One region of the Rhizobium sp. USDA 4016 genome, then DNA from elsewhere that is predicted to be linked to it. Evidence: predicted binding sites of a transcription regulator. Region 1 holds the regulator's gene; the other holds the start of a gene.
What was found. The regulator PhoB, encoded in region 1, activates phosphate uptake and scavenging genes when phosphate is short. The targets are predictions, from matches to a motif close to TGTCATNNANCTGTCAT.
Positions count from the first base shown of each region.

Region 2: the regulator PhoB is predicted to act here: its motif matches at 1,703-1,719, upstream of ACZ9DP_RS23750 (LTA synthase family protein).

Region 1 covers NZ_JBWCCY010000004.1:1,565,238-1,568,650, forward strand. Annotated here, with positions in the region: gene pstB (phosphate ABC transporter ATP-binding protein PstB) at 1-246, shown strand, start outside; gene phoU (phosphate signaling complex protein PhoU) at 281-994, shown strand; gene phoB (phosphate regulon transcriptional regulator PhoB) at 1,029-1,712, shown strand; gene ACZ9DP_RS22850 (winged helix-turn-helix domain-containing protein) at 1,730-2,416, shown strand; gene ACZ9DP_RS22855 (hypothetical protein) at 2,804-2,992, shown strand; gene ACZ9DP_RS22860 (hypothetical protein) at 3,030-3,413, opposite strand, start outside.
Region 2 covers NZ_JBWCCY010000004.1:1,730,914-1,734,326, reverse strand. Annotated here, with positions in the region: gene ACZ9DP_RS23755 (NAD+ synthase) at 1-1,575, opposite strand, end outside; gene ACZ9DP_RS23750 (LTA synthase family protein) at 1,755-3,413, shown strand, end outside.

The DNA of each region.
Region 1 (3,413 bases):
ATGGACGAACCGTGCTCGGCGCTCGATCCGATCGCGACCGCCAAGGTCGAGGAGTTGATCCACGAGCTTCGCGAGAACTACAGTATTGTCATCGTGACGCACTCGATGCAGCAGGCAGCCCGCGTTTCGCAGCGCACCGCCATGTTCCACCTCGGCAATCTCGTCGAGGAGAATGACACCGACAAGATGTTCACCAATCCGGACGACCCGCGCACCCAGGATTACATCATGGGCCGCTTCGGCTGAGCTGCGGCGTTCAGGCTATTCAAGGACAATCCCAATGGCATCGACCCATATCTTTTCTGCCTATGACGAGGATCTGAAGTATTTGTCCCGCCGCATCTCGGAAATGGGCGGGCTTGCCGAGCAGATGGTGTCGGACGCCGTCCGCGCGCTAGTTAACGGTGACGCTGGCTTGGCCCAGAAGGTCATCTCCGACGATGTCGTCATGGATCACGCCGAGCGCGAGATCGGCGACAAGGCGATCGTCACGATTGCCCGCCGCCAGCCGGTGGCCTCGGACCTTCGCGAGATCATGGGCTCGATCCGCATCGCGGCCGATCTCGAGCGCGTCGGCGATCTCGGCAAGAACACCGCCAAGCGTGTCATCGCCGTGCAGAGCACCGGCGTTCCGCGCAAGCTCGCCCGCGGTCTCGAGCATCTTTCCGAACTGGCGCTGGTCCAGCTCAAGGAAGTACTCGACGTCTATGCCTCGCGTTCAGCCGACAAGGCGAAGTCGATCCGCGAGCGCGACGAGGAAATCGACGCGATGTACACCTCGCTGTTCCGCGAGCTGTTGACCTACATGATGGAAGATCCGCGCAACATCACCAGCTGCACGCATCTTCTCTTCTGTGCGAAGAACATCGAGCGCATCGGCGATCACGCCACTAACATTGCCGAAACGATCTATTACATGGCGACCGGCGCACAGCCGGAAGGCGAACGTCCGAAGGACGATACTGCCAACACCGTCGGCGCGGTCACGGAATGACAATTCCGAACCGGCCCTCAGGAGACAGAACCGAATGATCCCGAGAGTTGCAGTCGTTGAAGACGAAGAGGCACTGAGCGTGCTTCTTCGCTATAACCTTGAGGCCGAAGGTTTCGAGGTCGACACCATTCTGCGCGGCGACGAGGCCGAAATCAGGCTTCAGGAGCGCACGCCGGATATTCTGATCCTCGATTGGATGCTGCCGGGCGTGTCGGGCATAGAGCTTTGCCGCCGCCTGCGCATGCGCCCGGAAACGGAGCGTCTGCCGATCATCATGCTGACGGCGCGCGGCGAGGAAAGCGAGCGTGTGCGCGGCCTTTCCACCGGCGCCGACGACTACGTGGTCAAGCCGTTCTCCACGCCCGAACTCGTTGCCCGCGTCAAGGCGATGCTGCGCCGCGCCAAGCCCGAGGTGCTCTCCACGGTGCTGAAATGCGGCGATATCGAACTCGACCGCGAAACGCATCGTGTTCACCGCAAGAGCCGCGAAGTCCGTCTCGGCCCGACCGAATTCCGTCTACTGGAATTCCTGATGTCGTCGCCCGGCCGCGTCTTCTCGCGTTCGCAGCTTCTGGACGGTGTCTGGGGCCACGACATTTATGTCGACGAGCGCACCGTGGACGTTCATGTCGGTCGACTGCGCAAGGCGCTGAACTTCTCCAACATGCAGGACGTCATCCGCACCGTCCGCGGCGCAGGATATTCGATGGAAGCATAGCAGGGAGGCTGGAGAAGATGTCGGTGCGGGTACTTGTTGTTGAGCAGGACGAAGATCTGCTCGCGACACTGAAGCATGCTCTGGAGACAGAAGGGTATTCGGTGAACTGTCTTCACCCGCATGCGTCGCTGGTCGAGCTCGTTGCGTTGCGGCTGCCTGATGCGGTGATATTCGGTGCGCCGGCTCCTGGCTCGATGGCAATCTCGACATGCCGCCAGTTCCGGACAACTGGAGCGACCGCCCGCCTTCCGATCGTGGTGCTGCTGGACTCGGCCCTCGAGCAGGACCGGTTGGCCGTTCTCTCCGCCGGAGCCGACGACTGCCTCATAAAGGCAGTCTCCCCCGTGGAACTCCTCATCCGCTTGCGGAACCTCCTGCGGCGTCTCAATCCAGCGCTGCTGGAGAGCACACTGAAGGTCGGGGATCTGACGCTCGATAAGAACGCCCGCCGGGTTCACAGGCAGAAGAAGGAAGTCAAGCTCGGCCCCACCGAGTTCAGGCTGCTCGAGTTTCTGATGAAGTCCCCCGGCCGCGTCCACTCCCGATCGGAATTGAGGGCATCGCTGTGGGGTAACGATGCCAGTGTCGATGAGCGCGCTGTCGACGTACACATCGGGCGTCTCCGGAAGGGCATCAGTTTCGGCAAGGCCGATAAGGTGATCCGGACGGTGCGTGGCGCCGGCTACGCACTCGGCGACTTCTGATCCGGATCAGGTTCCTATCCTATCCCCGTCGCTGTGCGCACAGATTGAGACGCGCGATACAGCTGTTCGCGCAATACGTGTGTCACGTCGATTTCACGCGACTGCCTATATTAGGGTGTGCTTAGTCGCGCTGGAGGTGATTCCAGTCCGCCTTCGGCTCCCATACTCGCCTAAGGGCGTCAGACATATAATCCCGCTGGGATGAGGGTTCGGCCCGATAGGCCACACTCGTCCCAAAGTACAGCTAGTTTGGTTGAAGCGATTTGGAGTATTCCATGACGATCAAGACGGCGTTGTTGAGAATGTCCCTGATTATCGTTTCCGGGTGGGTCATGGTCGGCACCATCACCTTGGTGATGTTCCATTGACCAGCGAGGTGTAAACGGCATGCGGTTCCTGGTGTACACGAAAACGATCGCTGAACTCGATTATGACGAAGAGACGCGCGTCTTGACGATCATCTACCGGGACGGCCAACTGCGATCCGTTCCCCATGTCGATCCCAAGATCATGATGAAAATGGTTGCACAGCTTCCTCCGGAACGATCCCTCTACCTGATGCAGGCGGCGATCTGAACGTCGCGGGCAAGGCAAGGTGCGACCGCACCTGGCGTCAATGCATGGCCTCGATAAAGGCGCGGCGATAGAACGCGCCGAGGTTGATCCGTTCTGCAGCGACCGCCACAAGCTTCTTTTCGAGACGGCGCTCGAATTCCCGCGATCGGGCCGCCCGCGGCCTGCCGTGCGGTGTCGTAGGCTTTAACCGCATCCGTGGTCCGACGTCGTCGCGGTACTGGGCAAGCGTCATGGCGGCCTTGATCAGCAGAGTTCTTATCTGCGGACGGTGCTCGGCAGCGATGACGAGGCCAAACGACTTGATCAGGACAGGCTTCGGGACGGGCAGCTCGATCTCGTCGATGATGTCATTTCCCACTTGCGCTTCCTCGGCGAACACGAGGTATTGGTCCACCAGGTCATGAGCGGCCTCGAGGGTCTC
Region 2 (3,413 bases), 170 kb from region 1:
GAGATAGAGCAGATGCTCGACGCGGTGGACGGTCGCCACATCATGCCCACGCGCGAGGATCTCCTCGACCGCCATCTCCTTCTCGACGAGGCATTCGAGGATGTCGTCGAGCACCGGATAAGGCGGTAGCGAATCCTGGTCCGTCTGGTCCGGGCGAAGCTCGGCGGACGGCGCCTTGTCGATGATGTTCTGCGGGATCACCTCGCCGGACGGCCCCAGCGCTTCCGGCGGCACATGACCATTGCGCCAGCGCGACAGCGCATAGACCTGCATTTTGTAGAGGTCTTTGATCGGATTGAAGCCGCCGTTCATGTCGCCGTAGAGCGTCGCATATCCAACCGACATTTCCGACTTGTTGCCGGTCGTGACCACCATGGAACCGAACTTGTTGGAAATCGCCATCAGGATCGTGCCGCGCGCCCGGCTCTGCAAGTTCTCCTCGGTAATGCCGCTATCGGTTCCTTCGAACAGCGGCGAGAGCGCCGAGGTGAAGCCCTTCACCGGCTCCTCGATCGGCACGATGTCGTAGCGGCATCCGAGCGCCTTGGCGCAGTCGGCCGCATCCTTCAGCGAATCGGTTGACGTGTAGCGATATGGCAGCATCACCGTTCGGACGCGCTCCTCGCCGAGCGCATCGACGGCGATCGCCGCGCAGATCGCCGAGTCGATGCCGCCGGAAAGGCCGAGGACGACATTCTTGAAGCCGTTCTTATTCACATAATCGCGGAAACCGACCAGGCAGGCGCGATAGTCGGCCTCGTCGGGCTCGGGAATACGTGACATCGGGCCTTCGCTACAGCGCCAGCCGTTTTCGCCGCGCTTCCAGGTCGTCACCGCCAGCGCGGTTTCGAACTGGCTCATCTGGAAGGCCAGCGATTTGTCGCCATTGAAGGCGAAACTCGCACCGTCGAAGACGAGTTCGTCCTGCCCGCCGAGCTGATTGGCGAAGATTAGCGGCAGGCCGGTTTCGATCACCTGCTTGAGCGCCACCTGATGGCGCACGTCGACCTTGCCGCGATAATAGGGTGAACCGTTCGGCACCAGCAGGATTTCGGCGCCACTTTCGGCGAGTGTCTCGCAGACGCCGAGATCGTTCCAGATCTCTTCGCAGATCGGCACGCCGATCCGCACGCCGCGGAAATTCACCGGCCCCGGCATCGATCCTTCGGAAAAGACGCGCTTCTCGTCGAACTCGCCGTAGTTCGGCAGGTCGATCTTGTCACGCAGCACCAGGATCTGGCCGCCGTCGAGAACTGCAACCGAGTTATGCCGCCCCGTCTTTCCCTGCCGCGGGAAGCCGACGATGACGCCGGGGCCGCCGTCTGCGGTATCGGCCGCGAGGTCCTCGACCGCCTTCAGGCAGGCCCTCAGAAAGGCCGGTTTCAGCACGAGGTCTTCCGGCGGATAACCGGAAATGAAAAGCTCCGTCAGAAGCAGCAGATCCGCGCCTTGGCGGGCCGCATCGGCGCGTGCCTCACGAGCTTTGGCGAGGTTTCCGGCGACATCGCCGACTGTCGGGTTCAACTGGGCAACGGCAATCTGGAGCGTATTCAAAGGAGCGTTTTCCTGTGTCATGTCATCCATTTAGCGCGGGCCGCCCGCCGCTTCAATTGCCCGCGCCATGAAAAGCCGCGGGGTCTGCCGGGCGAAAAACTCAAACCATAGGGAAAAGCCGGGAAACCGAAAGGTTCATCTAGCGTTCATGACAGGCATGTGACACTTCGGTGAAGATTTTATGACGTCGGAGTATGCCGTTGATTGCGTTGATAATGAAGTCCGTACCGGCCAGAAAAGCAGCACTGCTTTCCGCCGGTTTCGGGTCGAGTGTTCAGTCTCCGGCAGCGCGCGCGGCAATCGGCATCGTATTTTCGTTTTCTCTCGCTTTCCTCAGCGTTATCACCGTCGAGTGGATTGCGCGCGGCACGTTGACCGATGTCGGCGAGTTCCTGACATCGACGGTTAGGCCCGGCATGACGACCGTCGCCATGCTGACGATCGTGATGTTGACCCTCGATGCCGTATTTGGACGGCGCTACCAATCGGCATTGGTATTGATCCCGCTTTTCCTGATCCCGGCCTTTGTCTCCAATCAGAAGCAGCACTTTCTCTCCGACCCCTTCTATCCGTCCGACGTACTCTTTACCCGTCAGATCATGGAGCTGCTGCCGGTCATGGTGCGAGACAGCCCGTGGACCGCCACAGCACTTCTCGTCGGCATCGTGCTTTCCACCGCAGGCATCGTTTTCGCATGGCGTTATGCCTGGCAGAACTTCCCGAAACTCTCTCGCCAGGCGCGCCTGCGCCACCTCTGCCTCGGGTTGCCGGTGCTAACGGCCTTCGCGTCGCTCATGGACTATTCGCAATATTCCTACATTCGCGACCGCCTGCAGGTGGTACCGATGATGTGGGACCAGAAGGAGAACTACCGCAGCAACGGCTTCATACTGGCCTTCCTCTTCAACATCCCGATGGCCGATGTCGCAGCGCCCGCCGGTCTCAACGCCGATGCGCTCGACGCGATCCCCTCGCGCAACTACGGCTATCTAACCGGCCCGGAAGAAAAGCCGGACATCATCATGCTGATGAGCGAGTCCTTTTGGGATCCGATGAGGTTGAAAAACCTCTCATTCAGCGCCGATCCGATGCCGAACGTCCGCGCCGCGCAGTCCGGCTACGTCTTCTCGCCGGAATTCGGCGGCATGACCGCCAATGTCGAATTCGAGGCACTGACCGGCTTCTCGAATGCCTTCCTGCCTTATGGCAGCATTCCTTACCAGCAATATGTCCGCAGCGACGTGCCCTCGCTTGCCACCTTCTTCCGCGGCGAAGGCTATATCGCCCGCGCCCTGCACCCCTTCAGCGGCTGGTTCTGGAACCGAAACCAGGTCTACAAGGATTTCGGTTTCGAGGAGTTCCGGACCGAAGAAACGATGCCGCCGATGGAAAAGCGCGGCATCTTTGCCTCCGACGATTCCCTGATGAAGGAGATCATGCGCGAGGGCGACGGCCTCGATAAGCCGTTCTTCTTCTTCGCTGTCACCTTGCAGGGACATGGTCCCTACGAGCCGTATCGCTATGCACGCAACACGATCGGCATCCGCGGCAACATTCCGGAGGCCGACCGTGCGACGCTTGCGACCTATACGCAGGGCGTGAAGGAAGCTGACGACAGTCTCAAGATGCTGATGGATTGGGCCTCGAAGCGCGAGCGCGAAACGATCATCGTACTCTGGGGCGATCACCTGCCGCCGCTCGGCAACGTCTATATGAGCGCCGGCTACATGGCGGACCAGGTCGCGACCCGCAGGGCGCCGCTCGACGTGATGAAGCGCGAGCATGAAACGCCGCTGGTCATCTGGTCGAACAAGAAAGGCGTGAAGGAGAACGTCGGTACGATCAGCCCGTCGCTGATC